DNA from 4 places in the Glutamicibacter sp. 2E12 genome. Region 3 is predicted to be linked to each of the others. Evidence: riboswitches for the same ligand, from Rfam matches in the RefSeq annotation. Region 3 holds a riboswitch; each other region holds the start of a gene.
What was found. Region 3 has a riboswitch for thiamine pyrophosphate ahead of thiC (phosphomethylpyrimidine synthase ThiC). Riboswitches for the same ligand answer to the same signal wherever they lie in the genome.
Positions count from the first base shown of each region.

Region 1: linked by a shared signal. The riboswitch ahead of thiO (glycine oxidase ThiO) and the one ahead of thiC (phosphomethylpyrimidine synthase ThiC) in region 3 are both predicted to bind thiamine pyrophosphate.
Region 2: linked by a shared signal. The riboswitch ahead of thiM (hydroxyethylthiazole kinase) and the one ahead of thiC (phosphomethylpyrimidine synthase ThiC) in region 3 are both predicted to bind thiamine pyrophosphate.
Region 4: linked by a shared signal. The riboswitch ahead of ACP3TE_RS12150 (ECF transporter S component) and the one ahead of thiC (phosphomethylpyrimidine synthase ThiC) in region 3 are both predicted to bind thiamine pyrophosphate.

Region 1 is NZ_CP188297.1:2,930,431-2,935,626, reverse strand. It holds gene ACP3TE_RS13820 (thiazole synthase) at 1-158, opposite strand, end outside; gene thiS (sulfur carrier protein ThiS) at 161-406, opposite strand; gene thiO (glycine oxidase ThiO) at 433-1,530, opposite strand; TPP riboswitch at 1,528-1,632, opposite strand; gene ACP3TE_RS13805 (GNAT family N-acetyltransferase) at 1,643-2,671, shown strand; gene ACP3TE_RS13800 (mechanosensitive ion channel) at 2,755-3,975, opposite strand; gene ACP3TE_RS13795 (OsmC family protein) at 4,270-4,701, opposite strand; gene ACP3TE_RS13790 (GNAT family N-acetyltransferase) at 4,733-5,167, opposite strand.
Region 2 is NZ_CP188297.1:1,479,777-1,484,972, reverse strand. It holds gene ACP3TE_RS06940 (uracil-xanthine permease family protein) at 1-152, opposite strand, end outside; gene thiD (bifunctional hydroxymethylpyrimidine kinase/phosphomethylpyrimidine kinase) at 180-1,604, opposite strand; gene thiE (thiamine phosphate synthase) at 1,601-2,242, opposite strand; gene thiM (hydroxyethylthiazole kinase) at 2,235-3,029, opposite strand; TPP riboswitch at 3,019-3,113, opposite strand; gene ACP3TE_RS06920 (GntR family transcriptional regulator) at 3,148-3,516, opposite strand; gene ACP3TE_RS06915 (hypothetical protein) at 3,513-5,072, opposite strand; gene ACP3TE_RS06910 (aldehyde dehydrogenase family protein) at 5,132-5,196, shown strand, end outside.
Region 3 is NZ_CP188297.1:2,749,886-2,755,081, reverse strand. It holds gene ACP3TE_RS12880 (hypothetical protein) at 45-320, opposite strand; gene ACP3TE_RS12875 (DUF2797 domain-containing protein) at 408-1,349, opposite strand; gene ACP3TE_RS12870 (GTP pyrophosphokinase) at 1,591-2,367, shown strand; tRNA gene ACP3TE_RS12865 (tRNA-Met) at 2,450-2,526, opposite strand; tRNA gene ACP3TE_RS12860 (tRNA-Thr) at 2,574-2,645, opposite strand; tRNA gene ACP3TE_RS12855 (tRNA-Thr) at 3,179-3,250, shown strand; TPP riboswitch at 3,524-3,631, shown strand; gene thiC (phosphomethylpyrimidine synthase ThiC) at 3,628-5,196, shown strand, end outside.
Region 4 is NZ_CP188297.1:2,598,070-2,603,265, forward strand. It holds gene ACP3TE_RS12125 (Na+/H+ antiporter subunit D) at 1-1,361, shown strand, start outside; gene ACP3TE_RS12130 (Na+/H+ antiporter subunit E) at 1,370-1,999, shown strand; gene ACP3TE_RS12135 (monovalent cation/H+ antiporter complex subunit F) at 2,001-2,267, shown strand; gene mnhG (monovalent cation/H(+) antiporter subunit G) at 2,267-2,671, shown strand; gene ACP3TE_RS12145 (DUF4235 domain-containing protein) at 2,728-2,970, opposite strand; TPP riboswitch at 3,055-3,176, shown strand; gene ACP3TE_RS12150 (ECF transporter S component) at 3,242-3,850, shown strand; gene ACP3TE_RS12155 (ATP-binding cassette domain-containing protein) at 3,847-5,196, shown strand, end outside.

The DNA.
Region 1 (5,196 bases), 180 kb from region 3:
GTGGTCAGTTCCGTTCCGGAGGCCCGCAGGGCGCTTTCCAGGGTGGTCAGCGAACTCGCTCCCCCGGTGCCGAGGATCAAGCGCGAGGACAAGGTGCGTCCGGCGATTTGGAATGGGTCGCTGTGGATGTCCAGCTCGGTGATGTTGCGCGTTTCCATGCCTAGCCTCCCTGGGCCGCGGTAACGAGTTCAATGCTGTGCCCTTCGGCCAGCAGGTAGCTATTCCAGGCGCTGCGTGGAACGACAGCGCCATTGACGGCGGCGGCAACTCCGAGCTTGCTGCCGTCAGCGGCCACCGAGTTGGCGTCCAGTTCCTTGCCGATTTGCGTGCTGATGAATTCGCGAAGGGTGGTTCCTTCGTCCAGGTTCAGTTGCCGTGAATTGAAATTGATGCCGATGCTTGTCATGGTTGCTGCTCCGTTCGGTGAGCGGTCTAGGTTGCGTTGGCAAAGCGGTGGGGATCCACAGCCTGGTGCAAGGGGTGGGATTGGTGGCCGTGGGCGAGATCCGCAGTGAGCGTTGCGCCCAGCGGAGCCAGCAGCACGCCGTGCCGGGAGTACCCGGTGCAGAGCAGCAGCCCTGGATCAAGGCGTCCAAGCAGCGGCCGGTCATCTGGCGTGGCGGGACGTGCCCGGGCCGTTGCTTCGTTCAGCGTGCAGTCGCTGATGCCGGGGACCAGCTTTCTCGCGTTGTCCAGCAGCAGGTGCATCGCGCCAATGTTCACCGCTTGTTGCCGGTCTTCACGGACGCTGGCGCCAAGGACGAGGCTGCCGTCCCTTCTCGGCACCAGATACACCTGTTCCCGGTGCACGATGCCGCGGATGGTGCGGGTGATGAGCGGCGGGCCTGCTGGTCCCTGGATCCGGAGGATGTCCCCGTAGACCGGGCGCAGCGGAAGTTCGTTCAAGCCATCGAGGGTGCCAAGACCGGTGGCCACGATGGTCTGCTCCGCTTCGAGGATTCGGCCCGATGCGGTCCGCACAGCGGTGGTCCGCTTCCCGTCGGTCACCAGTGCCTGCGCCCGTTCCTCGACCAGGTGCGGACGCAGATGCTCCAACAGGATCTTGACGATGGATCGAGGGTCGACCTGGTGGTCATCTTGGCACAGGACCGCGCCGGCAATATTGGCGGCCAAGGCTGGTTCGAGCTTGCGGGCTTGGCTGGGCAGCAGCTTTTGCGCTGACAGGCCGAGGGATATCTGCAGTTCGGCCAGCTCGTGCAGGGCTTCGCGGTCCGCAGGCTCTGCGGCGACAACGAGCGTGGAGTTCTGCAAGTAGTCCGGGCGTTGCCCGGTGGCCGATTCGATGCGCTCGATGAACTGCGGATAGGCGGCATTCGAGGCGGCAAGCAGCTGGTGCAGCGGGCCATTGCCCCAGACCGTTTCAGCTGCCGGGGCCAGCATTCCTGCTGCCGCGTAGCTTGCACCTTGGCCGGGTGCCGGATCGATGAGGGTGACGGTGTGTGCGCGTGATTCCAGCTCGAACGCGACGGCCAGGCCGATTATCCCGGCGCCAACAATGTTGACATGCACAAGGGCACGCTTCCTTCCTACGGCGGCATGACCCGCATCAGGTGTAGCGGTCGGCTCGGTGCCCTCTCAGCCTGGTCGATTCAGGCTCCCGCGGATTACAGCGATTATAAGCATGATGCAGCTCATAAAGTCGAACTTCATTGAACGCAGTTCCGTCATCTTCTGTGATGTACTTGCTGACATGGCATTCCATGACTTCCCTATCGTGCTTCCCCAAGGTTCTGCGCTATCCAGCACCATCATCTCGTTGGAGCAAGAACTCTTGGAATCCAGCCAACGCCATAGCCAGGAGCAATTGCAGCGGCGCTTGCATCCTCGGTTCGCCGAGGTGGGAGCCAGCGGGCGAGTCTATGATCGCGAGGCCATCATTGCCCAGCTGGCCCGGGAGCCGGCACGGGATGCCGGGGCGTTGAAAGTCGAAAGCCCGGTGGCTCTCCAGCTTTCAGACCAGCTGGTGCTGCTGCGCTGGAAGCTGCTCGCCGGTTCCCCCAGCGAACGCAGTTCACTGTGGATCCATGAGCAGGGCCGCTGGCAGCTGCTCTTCCACCAGGGCACGGCCGCCGCTCATCCGCAGCCATCTGCAGGACCGGAGGAAGCCGTGCATGCCGACGGTGAATTCTCGGTGCGCCGGCTGCGCCTTTCGGATGCCGAAGCGGTCTACGAGGCATTTTCCTCGAACCCCGACATGTTGCGCCAAGGCGACGCCGATTCCCCGCAAAAGGCTGAGTCGTATGTGCGCGCACTGCTGGAGGCCGGGGAACGCCAGCAGGCGTTGGCCGTCGCATATCGGGATCGGCTGGTGGGACTGGTGTGCGGTACGGTAGACCCGGCCAATCGGAACGCGTGGATTTGGTATTGGATGAACCAGAATTACCGGGGCCGGTCGCTGGCCACCCGCGCCGTGGCAACCTTAGTGGATTACCTGTTCGACGAGCTGGGACTGTACCGCTTGGAGCTGGGCTTGCGGGCAAATAATCCCGGGTCGAAGCATGTGGCAGAAAGCAACGCCTTCCTGCACGAAGGTGTCGAACGGGGCAAATTCCTGGTTGCCGGAGAACGCATCGATGTGCACACCTACGCACGGTTGCGTACCGATGGCGGCTCTGCGGTCATGCCCTTGCCGTGGGGCACGCAGCAGTAGCTTGGCGGGCATCAAAAAAGTCGCGGAATCCGGTCTTGGATTCCGCGACTTCTTATCTGTCCCTCAGGTTTTGTGATGCGTGGTTAGATGCCTGGGTTCGATGCCGGTGGCGTCGAGTCCGGGCCATTGGTGGCCTGTTGGGCCTCCATCTTTTTCAGCGTGCGGGCCGCAGCATCACGACCGCCGAGGCCAAAGGCCAGAGCCGCTGCCAATGCTGCGCCAATGACGATTGCGCCGAAGGCCATGTTGATGATCGAATCGGCGATACCCATGTACTTCAGGCCCATCGCCACGAACAGCGCAATTGCCGTGTAGCGGATGATCTTCGAAGCAGTAGTGTCACCCAAGAAGCGGCCAATCACATTGGCGATGACGAAACCTGCGGCGATAATTGCTGCGCCGAAGAGGATCTTGCCGCCCAAGGCCAGGATCTCATTGAGGATATTGGTGATCGCTGGGAAGTTCAGCATCTGGGCCGCCATCACACCGAAGAACAGCACGATAGCAATCTTGACGATGCCAGCGATGATTCCCGAAGCGCTCTTGCCCTCGGGAACTACGCCCCACTGGGCAACAACAGTGTCGGTACCCACGCCGTGGAGGGAGGATTCAAGTAGCTGCCCGACGAACTTGGCAATCAGGATACCCACGGCCAAGAGCACCAAGGCCATGATGACCTGCGGGATTGCGGTGAAGACCAGCTGCAGCATCTGCTGAGCAGGTACCGAAATTGCCGCGATGCCCAGAACCTGCAGGGCTGATATTGCGACGACTAGCAGGATCAAGGCGAAGACGATGTTGGCAATGATGTCAACGATCTTCGCTTGGGATTCGCGAGACTGAACTTCATCTACTGGTTCGTTGCCTGGGGTGACCTTGCGGACCAGTCCGCTAAAATCGACAGTTCCCAAACCGGTCCTCAGCAGCTGGCGAACAATATTCGCGATGACGTAGCCAATGAAGAAGATGAAGCCCGCACCGATGAGGTTGGGGATGAAGGCCATGACGCCGCCGAGCATGCCCTGCACCGGCGATAGCACTTCGGATAGAGCGAAGACTTGCAGGATTGCCACGAGGCCGAAGAGCCAGACAATCAACCCCGCGACCTTGCCCAGGGATTGGCCTATTTGTTCTCCGTCATTGCCCTGCCTTTGCAGGAACTTCACCCTGTTCACCAGTTTGGCGGCAGCCCAACGAACTATGCGTGCAACTAGCCACGTAATGATGAGGATGATTAGCGCGATGCCAACCTTTTGTAGCATCGACGCCCAGTCGATATTGCCTAAAACGTTCTCAGACTGCATTGCTGCTCCTTCAACGTAGGGACAATCCGACCCTACGATGAAGGTTCTCCGCTGACTAGGGCAAAGACCCATGCTCCCAGCTTGAATCATTGGACTTTCACAGCTCGAATTGCGAAAAGCTGACTATATCCCGATGGATTCAACGAATTCCGAACAATAAGGCCCTACCGACAACCGATCCACGCAATATTAGAAAGTTCGCGGCTGCGTCCAAACCCGTGAATTGCCATGGAAGCTATTGCGGATTCAGCCATTGATCTTTATCAATCCGGCAATTACCGGAAGTCCCGCTACCTAGTTGATGACTTCGCTCCGCACGGAAGCACCCAGTTCAACGGTGCGGGAGACGGTGCAGTATTTGTCATGCGAAAGCTTGACGATGCGCTCCACCATGCTGGCTGCCTTGCGGCCTTCCTCGGTGTCGGGGAACTTCAAATCGAAACCAAGATGAATGTCCTCCATCCGGCTCGCCGAGTTCTCAGAGACCTTGTAGCCGCCCGCTTTGACTTCGAATTTCTCAGGCTCGCTTCTCCTGGTGGTCGCCACATCAACATCAATTGCGGAACACCCTGCGATGGCAGCAAGCAGCAACTCCACCGGGGTTAGCAACCCTTCGCCCTGGCCGAATTCTAGGCTGGCTCCCGATTCGAGGCTGGTGGCCTTGTACTTGCGTGCCTCGACGCGTTCGATGCTGACTTCACGGATCTCACGGCTATTTTCACTCATGAAACTATCGTGCCACGATCCAGGCTGAAGACTACACGTGGCGCAATACGACTCGTTGCGGCGACGATGCAGTTTCCCCGGGCACAGGCACGAATCCGCAGTCGCCAAAGAACGCAATGGCAGGCTGGCGCTGGCAATCGAGATGAACGCTGATCCCGGGAATGCTGGCGATGATTTCATCCAGCAGTATGCGGCCCACACCCTTCTGGCGATCAGTGTGCCTCACCCAGAGCAGTTCGATGCGTGTACTGCTCCATGCCGCAAAGCCAACAATGCGTCGACCATGCTGGGCAATCCTGACTGAGACCGATTGGCTATAGACAGCTTCCAGGGCGACGGCCACCGCATCAATATCAGCAGCCGAGAGGAAGTCTCCCCGGCGTTCCACCGAACTGCGCCAAATGTCGAGCAGGTCAGGCACTTCATCTACGCTCGACAGCTCGCGCAGCAGGAGAGTCTCTTCCATGCCATATTCCTTCATGCTCAAGCGAATCC
Region 2 (5,196 bases), 1.3 Mb from region 3:
GTGATGGTTGGCACCAGGATGCTGGCGCCGAACATCGCCAGGATGTGCTGGGCTCCGATGGAAACGGTCTGCGGCCAATGCAGCCGCTCATCCGGGGCAACTACCTCACCTGGGGTGATGGTCCTGCCGTTGCCGTGAATGCTCCAACTCATGATTCCTCTTCCCGGGCCCTGCGGGTTTTAGGCCGTAGAGAAGTCTACTCGGTTCTCGTGCGCCTGCGCGAAGAAAGAGCGCTCATGTTCCGCGGAGCGGATGAAAGCGGCCTCCATGCGGGCCCGCAGCTGCGGATCTGCCTGCTCGAACGCCTGGCGGACCATTTCGATGGCCTGCTCGGTGGCGGAATCGAATTCCTCGGATGCATAGGTTTCCAGCCATTGCCGATAAGGATGCTCGGCATGGTTGGCTGCCGCCAGCCGCTTGCCGATGTCCTGGTACAGCCAGTAGCAAGGCAGGATCGCGGCAATCAGCTCCCCGTAGCTCTCCTGGCTGGCGGCCAGGTGGTTGGTGTAGTTCAGCGTGGTGGCGCTGGGCGTATCAGCGAACTCATCCAGGTAGCTGCCGTGCAGCTGCAGCTCGCCATCGAGGATGCCGTTGGCGCCACGCGACCAGAAACGCTGGGCACCGAGATCCGGCGCCATCGAGCTGGCTAGCGAAAGCACCTTGGCGTAACGCAGCAGATACAGCGCATCCTGGGCGATGTAGTAGTGGAAGTCATCCCGGTCCAAGGTGCCCTCGGATAGCCGGGTGATGAAATCCAGCTGGTCGATTTCCTCGCGGATCGGCTGGATCTTCTGCCACCAGTCGCCCATTGGATCTGCCGTGCCGAAGAAGTCGATGAAGTGGTTGACCGGGCCGTGGCCGCTGCCCACCTGCAATTGGTCGGCCGCTGCGATGGCCTTGGAGAGATAGGATTTGGACTGCTCCAACGCGGCGATCCAGTCTCCAGTGGCAGCGAAGCGGGTAGCCAGAGTGCTGGAAAGGGTGCAGCCGGTGCCGTGGGTATTGCTGGTGGCATGGCGCGGGCCGTTGAGCTCAAGCTGAACGCCGTTGGCTGAGACCAGCGCATCGGGGCACTGTGCCCCGGCCAGATGCCCGCCCTTGGCCAGCACCAGGGCATCGTGCTTGGCCGCCAGGCGCTGGGCCTGAAGCAGGGCTTCACCCCAGGAAGGGGCCACAGGCTCGCGCAGCAAGCTGGCCAGCTCCAGCAGGTTCGGGGTAATCACCGTGGCGCGCTCCAGCAGCGAATCAAGGGCCGATTCGTCGTCGAGCAGGCGATCCCCGCTGGTCGCCACCATGACCGGGTCCAGCACGACGGGGGCGTCAACAGTTTCCAGCCAGCTGGTGACTGCGCGGATCACCTCGGCGTTGGCCAGCATCCCGATCTTGATCGCATCGATGCGGATATCTGTACTCACGGCTTCGAGCTGCGCGAGGACGAAATCGCCGCTGATCGCCTGAACTCCGGACACCCCATGGGTGTTTTGCGCAGTCAAAGCGGTGATCACGCACATCCCGTAGCCGCCGTTGGCGGCAATGGCCTTCAGATCCGCTTGGATTCCGGCGCCGCCGGAAGGATCGGAGCCTGCGATGGATAGGATGTTCATTTCGAGGCCTCCCAGGCTGCGACCAGCTGCGCGCTGGCAAGTTGCGGATCTTCGGCGTTGCAGATGGCGCGGACCACGGCCAGGCCTGCGCCGCCGCCGGTGCGGATCGCGGCGGCATCGTCTTGGGTAATTGCGCCGATCGCTACGCAGGGCAGCTTGGCCAAGGCAGCGGCTCGCGCAAAGCCGTCCAGCCCCAGGGGAGCAGGATGGTCTTTTTTCGTCGGAGTGGCGCGGATGGCTCCTACACCGAGGTAGTCGATCACCGAGGCGTCCTTGTTCGCCTGGGCCAATTGCTCATCGCTGGAAGCACTCAAGCCGATGATGCCCTCGCCGATGATCTGGCGAGCCAACTGTACCGGCACATCTTTTTGCCCGATATGGATGCCGTTAACTGCTGCGCCAGCAGCCCGTGACGCGAGGTAGACGTCAATGCGGTCATTGATCAGCAACTGGGCTTTGCCCTCGGTGAGCTTGGCAGCCGCGCAGGCCAGCTCGAAGAATTCCCGGGCGCATTCATCCTTGGCGCGCAGCTGGATCCACCCGATCCCTCCGGCGACGGCGCCCTCGATAACTTCCAGGGTGCTGCGTGGGGTGCAGCTGGCAGTGTTGGCTACTAGATAAGCGCCGTAATTATGCATGGTTCAATTCCTCGTACTTCAAAGTCTTCAGTTCCCCGGGATCGGCAGCCGACAGCGCATCAAGGAAGGCAACTGCGAAGCTGCCCGGACCGGAGCTGCCAGCCAGGGCCTTTTCCGCGGCCAGGCCATAGAAACCGTGGGCTGCGATGGTGGCCTCGAACGGGTCATCGTGGACCGCAACCATCCCGGCGCAGACCGCGCCCAAGGCGCAGCCGCCACCTGTCATCCGGGTCAAGCCAATTCCGTTGGTATGCACCAAGACGGTACGCGTGGCGTCGATGATGGCGTCAGCCTGGCCGGAAATGGCCACTACGCAGTCGTGTTCCGTGGCCAGTTCGCGTCCCGCCGCCAAGGCGGCAGAAACCTCATCCAAGGCATCGACACCGCGCGAAGCAGATTGCCGGCCGGCCAGGGCCAGGATTTCCGAGGCGTTGCCGCGAATCAGGGTCGGGCGTTGCCGGACAATGCGCCGGGCAAACTCCGTGCGCACCGGAAGCGCTCCCACTGCCACTGGATCCAGGACCCAGGGGGTGCCTGCAGCGCTCGCCGACTGCACAGCTTCTTCCATGGCGGTCAGCTGTTCAGTGCTTGGAGTTCCCAAATTCACCAATACGGCTGAAGCTGCCTGCGCGAATGGGCCGGCCTCTCCGGGCAGATCCGTCATGGCCGGGGAAGCCCCGGATGCCAGCAAGACATTGGCGGTGAAATTGGATACGACGGTATTGGTCAGGCAAAAAACCAAAGGTGATTGTTGCCGGTATTTTTGGGCAACTGCATGCAAAGCCATGCGACATCCCTCCGCTAGCGTGAACTAGATCAGGTTCTACGGGTCTTATCTCAGTCGGTTGATCCGACACCCCGTGTCACTGCCATAGAGCGTACGCACAACCGGTTCCGAGGACAAGTTACTTACGCTCGCGCCGCGCCACCAAGGCCTTGAGCGTGGCCGCATCCACCTTCTGCGCGGCCGCCAGCGCCCAGAGGTGATCCACGGCGGCCAGGAGATCTTCACTGGTATCCACCGGCTGCGGCCGCTCGTTGACTACTGTGCCGGCACGGCGCCGGGAGGTGATCAGCTCTTCGGCTTCCAGCTCCTTGTAGGCGCGCGCCACTGTACCGGCAGCGACGCCGAGGTCCGTGGCCAGCGCACGCACAGTAGGCAGCTTGCTCCCCGAGGGCAGATCTCCCAAGGAGATCAGTGAAGCAATCTGCGAGCGGATCTGCTCATAGGGCGGGGTAGCTGCTTGGAGGTCAACACTGATCTGCGTGCTCATGAAGTAGCTGCCGGCTGATGTTCCCGCACGAAGGCGCTACCGGGGCGCTCTAGGAAAATGACTGCTGGGACAACGAAGATGAGCAATGCAAAGAGTCCCAGCCCGGCCGGGAATCCGTAGCCAATGAGCAGCATGGCTACCACTGCACTGGTGTTAACACGCATTGAACGCAGTTCCAGGACCTTGCGGTACCAGATTTCTTCGGCCGACGAGACAGCCCAGGGAATAATTGCCCGGCGGGAGAACCAGACGAATCCAAGATGGGTTGCCAGCAACAGCAGGATCAAGCCTGCAACCATTGTCTTGCCTGGAGGCACGAAGCCCCACAAATAGTCCAGCGGCGGATCGAGCAGAAAATAGGTGCTGGTGGCAAACAGCAAGCCAGCGGCGATGTAGGACCACAAGGGCAGGGGCGCGTGGTACTTGGGTGCTGCAGACGCCTGCCGGGCCACCGTGCTGACGTAGCTGAGATAAAGCGCATTGAGAACGGCATAGCTCAAAGCCGCACCGGCAAAGATCATTAAGATCCACGTAGTTCGCTCATTGGTAGGCATCTGGAGCTCGTCATCCAGTGGCAAGAATGACCAGCCGATTGCAACGCTGAGCAAGGTGAGTGCTGCAGTTACGTATTGCAAGGTGAATAGTTGATCACGCAAACGCGAGAAGGCGGTCCGTTCCCTGGTGGTGGATTGAGCTGAGAATGTAGAGCGCGGTCCCCAGAAGAGCAACGTGAGGGCGACCGCAAGGGCGCCATAGCTAACGAACTCGTACTGTCCATCCGGCGAATTAGCCTGCGAGTAATTGACCACCGACACGGTGAAGGCCAGCAAGACGATGCCGATATTGCGCATCAAGCGGTTGAGCCAGACCGTGCGCAACGCTTGGTTGTCTTCGGCCGAGATGCCGGCCAAGGCAGGTCTTTTCAGGATAACTACGGTAATCACAGCCGCGGCCACGATGATCCCTGCCAGGGCCACGATGAATACCGGGAGCATCTGTGTGCCCGGCAACCGCCCATCATACGGACCCTCCGACGCGTATGAATAGATGCCGTCAAAATCAAAGGTCGTGAATTCCGAGGCCGGAACGCCAACGAGCCCTTCGACTTTGGACGCCGGCCACAGGGAGCCGACCGCGATCAGCAGCAAAAGCCCAACGAAAGCCCCTAGGGCCTTGGGAAATGGAGTTGTCAGGCTGCGGGCCTCTAATGAAGCGGTGCGCACTGGCTGGAGTTCCTTGGGCCAAGTGAACAAGCCGATGAGGTAAACCAGAAGAACCCAGATCCCCGGAGTGAGTGCTTCAGCGAGAGCCGAACCTGAATTGGGCTCGGTCATTGAAACGCGCCAGGTCTCGGACAAATCCCATGAGGTTGAAGCAAAGAATGCGATCAATGCGCACCAGAACGAGTGGGATCGGGCCCGGTCGATAGCTGGTGTTCCACGCCTGTGCGCCACCGAACGCAACCAAACGCAGATGATTGCGGCAACGAAAGCGATGGATATGGCGCTCGCCGAGAACTGGTTCATGGAAATCAATGTATCAACTATTTGATACATATTGAATCCTCCGGCGAATTAAACGATGAAAAATAGTCCCAGTGACGTACGCTCAAATCATGGGTCTGTTTACTTCCACTCCGTTGCCCGAACCGGTCGGTGATTCCGCACCTCCGGTGGACGA
Region 3 (5,196 bases):
CCGGGCGCAGCCAAGCGGTCACACGGTGGAATTCTTGCGGAGCCCTAGTCCTGCCCGTCCGCCGGGCGCTTCTTGGCTCGAGGGGCCGCCAGGCCATTGGCAATTCGCCACTGGCGCGCATCCCTGGCGCGGACAACCAGGCCGGCGATGTGGCAGAGCATGCCGATGACCATGATGCCGATTGCTGTGTAGACCGTTGGCAGCGATGGAATGTTGGCGCCGATGATGGCCAAGATGATGCCTGCGCCCATGATGCCCATGGCAGCGAAGACGAGCTTCTTATAGCGTGATGAGGCCGATTCCCAAGGAGTGTTGGTCATGGTTCAAGTCTAGTTCAGCTCCGGCTGTGTCCGCTCATTGAGGCCGGGGCATTTCCCCGTGACTCCCCCGACAACGCTGGGCCTGCATCAGAACAGGGCGGATTGCTCTTCCCTGAAATCTCCGAAGTTCTCCACGATGGCGACCTCGCGGGTCTTCAACTCGGCGGCATCCAGCAGGCGCACGGTGGTGCCTTCGCCGCTGTCTGCGAGGATGCTTTGCCCCAGCACGCCGCGGATGCGCAGATTCACGGTGTTCCCGCCCAGTGCCGTATTCCAGGCATGCAGCGCATGGGTATCCCAGGCGTCAACGACCGGGCGGGCGAAGGCCGGTTGTTCCCACAGCTCGTCGCGCAGCTGCACGCCGTAGGTTTCCAAGCCCCGCTGGGCGCCAAGGAAAGCCCGGGCCCGGCTTGCCGCTTCGGAGTTGATCAGGTCCAGCTGGGCGTAGTCCAGTTCCCAGCTGGCCAGCCCCTTGATCTTGGACTTCTGCCGGACTTGCTGGCTCAGGCCCACGTGTTCAGTGACCAGGTCTTCGAGCACTCGAATAGCGGCGCCATCAGCGGCGCGGGCAACATAGCGGGCAATGACCGCTCCCTGCTGCGCCAAGCGAGTCCATTTGCTCTGGGTCGAGGTGGTACCGACCTTGGTCGCCCCATGGGCGAAGCTTGCGACATACAAGAAGTGCGGCTGCTCCAGGTACTTGCGCATGCCCTCCGGGGCTTCGCCGGTCTTGTGGAAATGATGCATGAACTTTGAATGATCCAGCCGGCGGCAGCGTTCGCACTGGGTTCCGGTACGCAGCGCTTTGTTCTTCTGGCAAGGCAAGGTGTTGCGAGAGCCATCGCTGTTCATCGTGATGTAGCCCAGGCAGAATTTCAGTTCGCCGATGCGCAAGCTTAGGGAACGGTTGGCTTCCAGGTATTCGGTGCTCCATTTTTCCGCTTGCCTAAGCCGGAGCATGGGGGCGCGTTCATGCTCTGAGAAGCTGATGCCGTGGCAGAGCTGCCGGTGGTCGCTGGCGAATTCCATCGATGCCTTCCTCGAAGTTACCTCTTCAACGATAGTTCACCGGACATGGCTAGCTCCTGCAAGGCAGGTTGGCCGGCGCCTGCAGCCCGAAAGTTTGCTGGACGAATTCCCGATTCGTTCTGGCCTAATTCCTAGGAGAAGCCCTTAGGCTGGAACTGCACCGGAACCGTACCGCGGGCCGGGCCATAATCTGCTGAGGTGATCCAGGATTTCTGTCCCATTTGATGACAAGACTCGTGCAGTGGCCATCGCAGCTGCCGAGACCGCCCCTTCGCCGGCCGAGCTGCAGCGATTGACGCAGGCTTTCCGCCATGATTTCCAGCGTTTCATGATGGAGTACCAGTTTGCGGTGGACGAGGTGCTGACCAAGGTCTCGATCTTGCGTGAAGAGTTCTTGTATTTGCACAATTACAATCCAATTGAGCACGTCACTTCTCGGGTGAAAACTCCGGAGAGCATCATGCGCAAGGTCTCCCGCCGGAACATCTCCCCGTCCCTGCCTGCCATTCGCGAGAACATCAGCGACATTGCCGGCGTGCGCATTACCTGCAGTTTCGTCAAGGACATCTACAAGGTTCTGAACACGCTAACCTCGCAGAATGACCTGAAGGTCCTCCAAATCAAGGACTACATCAAGAACCCGAAGCCCAACGGCTATAAAAGTGTCCATGCGATCGTGCAGATCCCGGTCTACTTATCCGATGGCCCGGTCGATGTCGTGGTGGAGCTGCAGATCCGTACCATTGCCCAGGATTTCTGGGCAAGCCTGGAACATAAGATCTTCTACAAGTACGAGGGCGAAGTTCCAGAACATCTAGTGCAAGAGCTTGCCGACGCGGCGGCCATGGCGACGAAACTCGACATGCAGATGCAGCGCTTGCATACCGAAGTCCACGGCCATGATGCCAATCAGGCACCGAGCCAAGAGGCGGATTTCGATACGACAGCGATCCAGGGGCTGCTGTCGCTGGCTCAGCAAGCCAAGGACGGGAACCAGGAGAAGGACTTGGATCACTAGCCGTTCATGCCCTCGAAGGACAATGCTGCTTCGGGGCCGGAAACCAAAAAAGATCCTCGGCCGAGGCCGAGGATCTTTGATTTGGTAGCGGCGCCGGGACTCGATCCCGGGACCTCACGATTATGAGTCGTGCGCTCTAACCAGCTGAGCTACGCCGCCACAAGTGAGAAGCAATCCAGTAGAAGCCAAGAATGCTTCTCACTCAGAGCCCCCTGCCGGAATCGATCCGGCGACCTCGTTCTTACCAAGAACGCGCTCTACCACTGAGCTAAGGGGGCAACGAGTAAATACTCTACACGGATTTCCCGGCAAAGAAAAATCGGCGGATCACCCCGGAAAAGACCCGGAGAATTCTGTAAAACCACTAGTCAATGACTATTTATCCTCTTACTCGCTACCCCGGGGACGAAGGGTGGGACAAAAAGTGCCCTGGTGACGATGCTCACGAGAGTGCTCCTCGCGGTCAATCGCGGATTTGCCATGACGCGCAGGATAGAATCCCGCGGATCATCCCCGGTGGCCAAGCATCGAATTACCCCGCTTGGAACTTCGGAACGCTGACACCTTTTCCCACTCCAGAACCCCTGACCGAGCGGCACTTGGGCAACACCCGATCCACCTAGGCGCCCAGGCACGGCTCCGGTGCCCGGCAGCTGGATCCCGGGCCGTGAACCGGGGTGCTGGAAACCGCCAGGAAGGCAACAGCTCCTTGCCGCCCATTCCGGTCTTGAGTAGGAATATTGTGACCTCAGCAACAAATTCCCGACGGATTTTGCAAACCTCAAAAACCTGTGTAAAGTATTTACCTGTTGCCCCCTTAGCTCAGTGGTAGAGCGCGTTCTTGGTAAGAACGAGGTCGCCGGATCGATTCCGGCAGGGGGCTCGAAATAAGAGAGGCAATCTGGTTCCAGATTGCCTCTCTTTTCGTTTATCCCGCAGATGCCGTGTAGCCACTGCGAGCATGGCCCAAGGCGCACCCCAAGCTGCAGCACCGGCTATCGGCCGCGTCTTGCGCCCCGGATTCCAGGTGCCCCCGGCAAGAGTCTCCGGCCAATGAAAAGCATCCTGGCCCGCCACAGCCGGCCCTTCCCACTTCCTTGATGTCAGGCCCTGACCACTGGGTTTGCGTTTTCTCCTCGCAAGCGTGCTAAGTTGTTCGCGACCACACGGGTGCCCTGGCAAGGGCTGAGATCGGGCTATCGCCGTCCGCGACCGTTGAACCTGTCCGGGTAATGCCGGCGAAGGAAGTGAGTTTCCCCAGTGGAACAAATTGAACAGCACCCTGCCCACACCCTTGCCTACCGTGAATCTGCGGGAATTTCTGTTCCCGTCACGCAGATCCAATTGGCAGACTCCCCCAATGGACAGCCCAACGAGCCGCTGGCGGTATATCGCACCAGCGGACCGGGAAGCGAGCCCACCCAAGGCCTGCAACCCTTCCGCGAGCGGTGGATCCTGGAACGCGGGGACGTGGAAACCTATGCAGGCCGCGAACGCAACCTGCACGACGACGGACGCTCAGCGGTCCGCCGCGGCACGGCCAGCGCGGAATGGGCCGGACGCTCAGCCCCGCCACTGCGGGCCGTTGGCGGAGCCCGCGTGACGCAGATGCACTATGCGCGTGCCGGGATCATCACCCCGGAAATGTGCTATGTGGCCCTGCGCGAGGAATGCGATGTCGAGCTGGTGCGCAGCGAGCTCGCGGCCGGGCGAGCCATCATCCCGGCGAACATCAACCACCCGGAATCCGAGCCGATGATCATCGGCAAGGCGTTCCTGGTCAAGATCAATGCGAATATCGGCAACTCGGCGGTGACCAGCTCCATCGCAGAAGAAGTCTCCAAGCTCCAGTGGGCGGCCAAATGGGGCGCGGACACGGTAATGGACCTGTCCACCGGAGATGACATCCACACCACCCGCGAGTGGATCATCCGCAACTCCCCGGTCCCCATCGGCACCGTGCCGATCTACCAGGCGTTGGAGAAGGTCAACGGCGAAGCCAACGAACTGACCTGGGAGATCTTCCGCGACACCGTCATTGAGCAGTGCGAGCAGGGCGTGGACTACATGACCATCCACGCCGGGGTGCTGCTGCGCTACATCCCGCTGACTGCCAACCGGGTCACCGGCATGGTCTCGCGTGGCGGGTCCATCATGGCCGGCTGGTGCTTGGCGCACCACCAGGAGAATTTCCTCTACACCCACTTCGATCAGTTGTGCGAGATCTTCGCGCAGTACGACGTGGCCTTCTCGCTGGGCGACGGGCTGCGCCCGGGCTCCATCGCAGATGCGAACGACGCCGCCCAGTTCGCCGAGCTGGACACCCTGGCCGAGCTGACCAAGCGCGCCTGGAAGTACGATGTGCAGGTGATGGTCGAAGGCCCGGGGCATATCCCGTTCCATCTGGTGCGCGAAAATGTGGAACGCCAGCAGCAGCTGTGCGACGGGGCGCCGTTCTATACCCTGGGCCCGCTGGTCACCGACATCGCCCCGGGCTACGACCACATCACCAGCGCCATTGGCGCCACGGAGATCGCACGGTACGGGACCGCGATGCTCTGCTACGTCACTCCCAAGGAGCATCTGGGACTGCCCAACCGGGATGATGTGAAGACCGGGGTGATCACCTACAAGATCGCTGCGCACGCCGCCGATCTGGCCAAGGGCCACCCGGGCGCCACAGCGCGGGATGATGCGCTGAGCAAGGCGCGCTTCGAATTCCGCTGGAATGACCAGTTCGCGTTGTCCCTTGACCCGGTCACCGCACAGGAATTCCATGATGAGACCTTGCCGGCCGAGCCGGCCAAGACCGCCCACTTCTGCTCCATG
Region 4 (5,196 bases), 150 kb from region 3:
CCTTCATGCTGCTGGTCTCCACCGTCGTCTCGCTGGCTGTGCTGCTCTTCGCCACCAGCCAGGGCCTGGCCGACGGGGACGAGCCCGGACCGGTGTCGATATTCCACCCGGCGTACCTGATCCTGCTGGCCGGAGTGTCCAACGCCTTCCTGGCCGCTGACCTTTTCAACTTGTACGTCGGATTCGAAATCCTGCTCACCGCCAGCTACGTGCTGCTGACCTTGGGCGGTACCGCCGAGCGCATCCGCGCCGGTACCACCTATGTGGTGGTTTCCGTGGTTTCCTCGGTGATCTTCCTGATGGCCATCGCGATGACCTATGCGGCCACCGGCACGGTGAACATGGCTGACCTTGCGGTGAAGCTGCCCGAGCTGGGCCAGGGCCCGCAGCTGATCTTGCATGTGCTGCTGCTGATCGCTTTCGGCATCAAGGCCGCGGTCTTCCCGCTGTCCCTGTGGCTGCCGGACTCCTACCCGACCGCACCGGCCCCGGTGACCGCCGTGTTCGCCGGGTTGCTGACCAAGGTGGGCGTCTACGCGATCGTCCGCACCGAAACCCTGCTCTTCCCGGGCGGCTCGGTCAACGCCGGACTGCTGGTGGTGGCCGCGCTGACCATGGTCATCGGTATCCTCGGTGCGCTGGCGCAGACGGACTTCAAGCGCATGCTTTCCTTCACGCTCACCAGCCACATCGGCTACCTGATCTTCGGCGTGGCCGTGGGCGGGCCGCTGGCCATCGCCGCGACCATCTACTACGTGGGCCACCACATCATCGTGCAGACTTCGCTGTTCATGGTGGCGGGACTGATCGAACGCCGTGCCGGTAGCTCGAATGTCACCCGGCTCGGCTCGCTGGCCAAGCTCTCCCCGGCATTGGCCCTGCTCTTCTTCATCCCGGCCATCAATCTGGGCGGCATCCCGCCGTTCTCCGGATTCCTGGGCAAATTCGGGCTATTGCATGCGGCCGCGCAGGATGCCGATCCGCTGACCTGGGTCGTGATCGGCGCCGGATTGCTGACCAGCCTGCTGACCTTGATGGCGATCATCCGCGTGTGGGCCCGTGTGTTCTGGCGCCGTGCCGCTGATGCCGAGGTGCCCAACCAGGACCTGGTGGCCGAAGCGACGCAGGTCGCCGACGAGACGTTGGCCGGCGGCGCGCAGAACCCCCGCTTGGGGTTGAAACTGGCCAAGCAGCTGGAAGCCGACTCCTTGCCGTGGGGCATGCGCTACGCCACCGGTTCGCTGGTGCTTGCGGGCATCGCCCTGACCGTCTTTGCCGGGCCGATCTTCGAATTCTGCCAGCGGGTGGCTGCGGAACTGATCGCCCGCGAACCGTATATCAGCTCGATCTTGCCATTCTGATTGGAGGGATGATGCCGAACAAGAACTTTGAACCGCGTGACCAGCGCATTGACGATGCGCTGGATACCTCCGGTGTGCGCCACCGCGCGACACTCAAGCAGGAATGGCCGCTGCTTCTGCTGCTGCTCTTTGTCTGGGGTGCTCTCTGGCAGGACTTCTCCCTGGGGAACATGGTCTTCGGCGTGATCATCGCGCTGCTGATCGTGAACCTGTTCCCGCTGCCGCCGGTGGTCCTTTCGGGCCGGATCAATGCCTGGTACTGCCTGAAGCTGTTCATCTGGTTCCTCGGACAGGTCTTCGCCGCCAGCGTCCATGTGGCCTGGCTGGCGCTGGTCCGCGGGAAGCGCACCCGCAGCGCGGTCATTGCGGTCCCGCTGCGCACCGACTCGGACCTGATCGTGATGACCGTGGGACACGTGCTCACGCTGATCCCGGGCTCCTTCGTGATCGACGTGGACCGCAGCTCGTCGACGCTGTACCTGCACTACATCGACATCGAGTCGCCTGCGGACGTGGAGAAGGCGCGTGCCGGCATCCGGGACATCGAACGCCGGCTGATCATGGCTATTGGCAGCCGAGACGAGTACGAAGCGATCAAGAGCGAATGCGGACCGAACTTTGATGCGAGGAAGGGGTAACATGCTGGATATCGTCATTTGGATCTGCGGCATCATGCTCGGGCTCGGTGCTGTCGCCTGCCTGGTCCGTGTTGCCAAGGGGCCGTCAATCCTTGACCGGGTGCTGGCCCTGGACGTGATGCTGCTGATCATCTCCGCCGCGCTGTGCCTGGAAATGGTGCTGCACAAGCACACCGACTACTTGCTGTTCGTCGTGGCCGCCTGCATGCTCGGGTTCATCGGTTCGGTGACCGTCTCGCGCTTCGTTTCGGATCAGAGGAACGCCTAATGGAAATCTTCCTCGATGTCCTCGTTGCCGTCCTGCTGATCCTTGGCTGCCTGATGTCATTGATCGCAGGTATCGGCTTGCTGACCTTCCCGGACATGCTCACCCGCATGCATGCAGCGACCAAACCGCAGGTACTCGGCTTCCTGCTGATTTTCGCTGGACTGGCCATTTACCTGCGCAGCTGGGCTGTGGTCCCGGTACTCGTGCTGGCCTGGGGAATGCAGCTATTGACCGCACCGGTTTCGGCCCACATGATTGGCCGTTCCGGCTACCGGACCAAGCACGCTGCCAAGGAAACCCTGTTCTCCGATGAGCTGAGCCACGTGGTCAACAAGGTCAACGGAACACCGCCGACCGGAACCACCCCGGTTTCCAAGACCGGATCGCCAGACGAACAAGATTGAGAAAAAGCGGGAGCCGCCCCTCTGGGCGGCTCCCGCTTTTGGCTCAACGCCGAAGCTTACTTGGTGAACTTGGCAACAACCTTGTTGGCGCTGCGGTCAGCCACGGTCTGCAGGATTGCTGCGACCAGGGCCGAAACGACTGCGAAGCCCAAGGCACGGCGGAAAGAAGCTTCCGCTGCTTCCTCAGTGCCCTTGCGTGGTGCTTTGCTGCCGGTTGCCTTCAACCAAAGGAAATCAACCAGCTTGCCGCCGAGCATGCCAGCGCCAACGGTGATACCGGTAGTGGCAAGTTTCTGCACTTTATCCATTTTTTCCTCGCGATCAAGCTCTTGACATATCGTTCCTCTGCCCAGCATACCTGCGGTATGGTGGGGGAGCAGTAATTATTCCGACAGGGGAGCGTCAGACTTTTAAAAAAGTCGCAAGACGCTGAGAGTGCGATAGATCGCAGACCCTCGAACCTGCCCCGGCTAGTACCGGCGAAGGAAGTCGAGCATCTCGGATGCGGATAGGCGCGGCAGTATGCCCTCATTCCGTCCATCTCCCCTCCTTTCCACAGGAGGACCAGCAATGAACGAAACAGTTTCGAAGCAGCGTACCGGCTGGCGTGTAGTTGATATCGTCGTCGCCTCGGTGATCGCCGTCGCTTCAGGGGTCATTTTCTGGGCGTGGAGTGCCGGCTATGGCCTGTTCTCGCTCGCCTTTGCGGCTTTCCCGCCAGCCACCGCGTTGCTCACCGGCATGTGGCTCTTCCCGGCGGTGCTCGGCGCACTGATCATCCGCAAGCCAGGCGCCGCAATCTACTGCGAGCTGCTGGCCGCTGTGGTTGAAGCGCTGCTCGGCTCGCACTACGGCTTGACCGTACTGATCTCCGGCCTGGTCCAGGGCCTGGGTGCAGAGCTGGTCTTCGCAGCATTCCGCTACCGCAAGTGGAACCTGGGCGTGGCGCTGCTGGCAGGCTTGTTCGCCGGCTTGTTCGCCGGCATTTCCGAGGCCTACATCCTGGCCTACTATGTTGAGTACACCGCCGGAATGAAGATCTTCCACGTGATCGCCACCGGCATTTCCGGCGTAGTCATCGCAGGGCTGCTGTCCTGGTTGGCCACGTGTGGACTGGCGAAGACCGGTGCATTGAGCGCCCTGCCGAGCCGGCGTGCTCACCTGGAAAGCGCAAAATGAGTTCCTTTGCCAATTCCGGCGCAGCCTCGCTGACCCAGCGCGGTGCCGCCATCACCGCAACGGGGTTCGGCTGGCAGCACTCCGAGAGGAAGAATCCTGCCATCTCGGGACTGGACCTTGTGATCCACGCCGGTGAGAAGGTGCTGCTGGTCGGTCCATCGGGCGCCGGCAAGTCAACCTTGCTGCACGCGATGGCCGGGTTGCTGGAAGCGGATGAGGACGATCAGGTCGCTGGCCGGCTGCTCATAGATGGCAGCGATGCCTTCATCCGGAGCCACCCGGTGGGCTTGATGCAGCAAGACCCGGAAACCCAGGTAGTGCAAAGCAGGGTCGCCGATGACGTGGCCTTTGGCGCCGAGAATCTCGGAATGGATCCCGAACTGATCCGCCAGCGGATCCCCGAAGTGCTGGACGCTGTGGGTCTGGGTGCGCTGTCCTTCGAGCACCGCACCCAGCAACTTTCCGGCGGACAGAAACAGCGGTTGGCCTTGGCCGGCATTCTGGCCATGGAACCCAGCGTCATGCTGCTCGATGAACCGACTGCCAATGTGGACCCGCAGAGCATTGAGCTCTTGCGCGATGCGGTGCTGAACGCCGCCCGGCTTTCCGGTGCCACGCTGGTCGTCGTGGAACACCGGATTGAAGCCTGGGCGCAGCATGTGGACCGGGTTATCGTGCTGCAGCCCGGTGGGGGAGTCGCGCACGATCTGGACCCGCAGCAGCTGTACACCGATGAAACGGTGCGCGAGGAGCTGGCTGCTGCCGGGCTGTGGATTCCAGGCTACTTCCCGCAGGTGGCTCGGGCAACGAACGGTGCCGGTGCCACGCTGCTGGAAGCGCAGCAGCTGGTATCCGCCCGCACCGCCACGGCACCGCGCACCCAAGCGGTGGACGTGAATGTGCAAGCGGGCACCGCGACGGTGATTCGCGGTGAGAATGGCGCTGGAAAGTCGACGCTGGCCTTGACCTTGGGCGGATTGCTCGTCCCGGCCGACGGCGGGTTGGCGGCCACCGCGCAACTGGCCGACGGCCTGGGCAACTCCCCGTTTGCCTGGAAGGCCGGTGCATTGATTGGGCGGATCGGTTCGGTGTTCCAGGAACCCGAACACCAATTCGTGACCCAGAGCGTTCGGGAAGAGCTGGCTTTCGCTCCCAGCCGCGCGCAGGCCAGCAGCGCCGATGCGCCGAAATACGAGCCGGCCCAGGTCCAAGCGCGCGTGGACGCGTTGCTGGAACGCTTGGGCCTGGCGCATTTGGCAGACGCGAACCCGTTCACTCTCTCCGGGGGCGAGAAGCGGCGCTTGTCCGTGGCCACTGTTCTGGCCGCATCCCCCCAGGTGCTGATC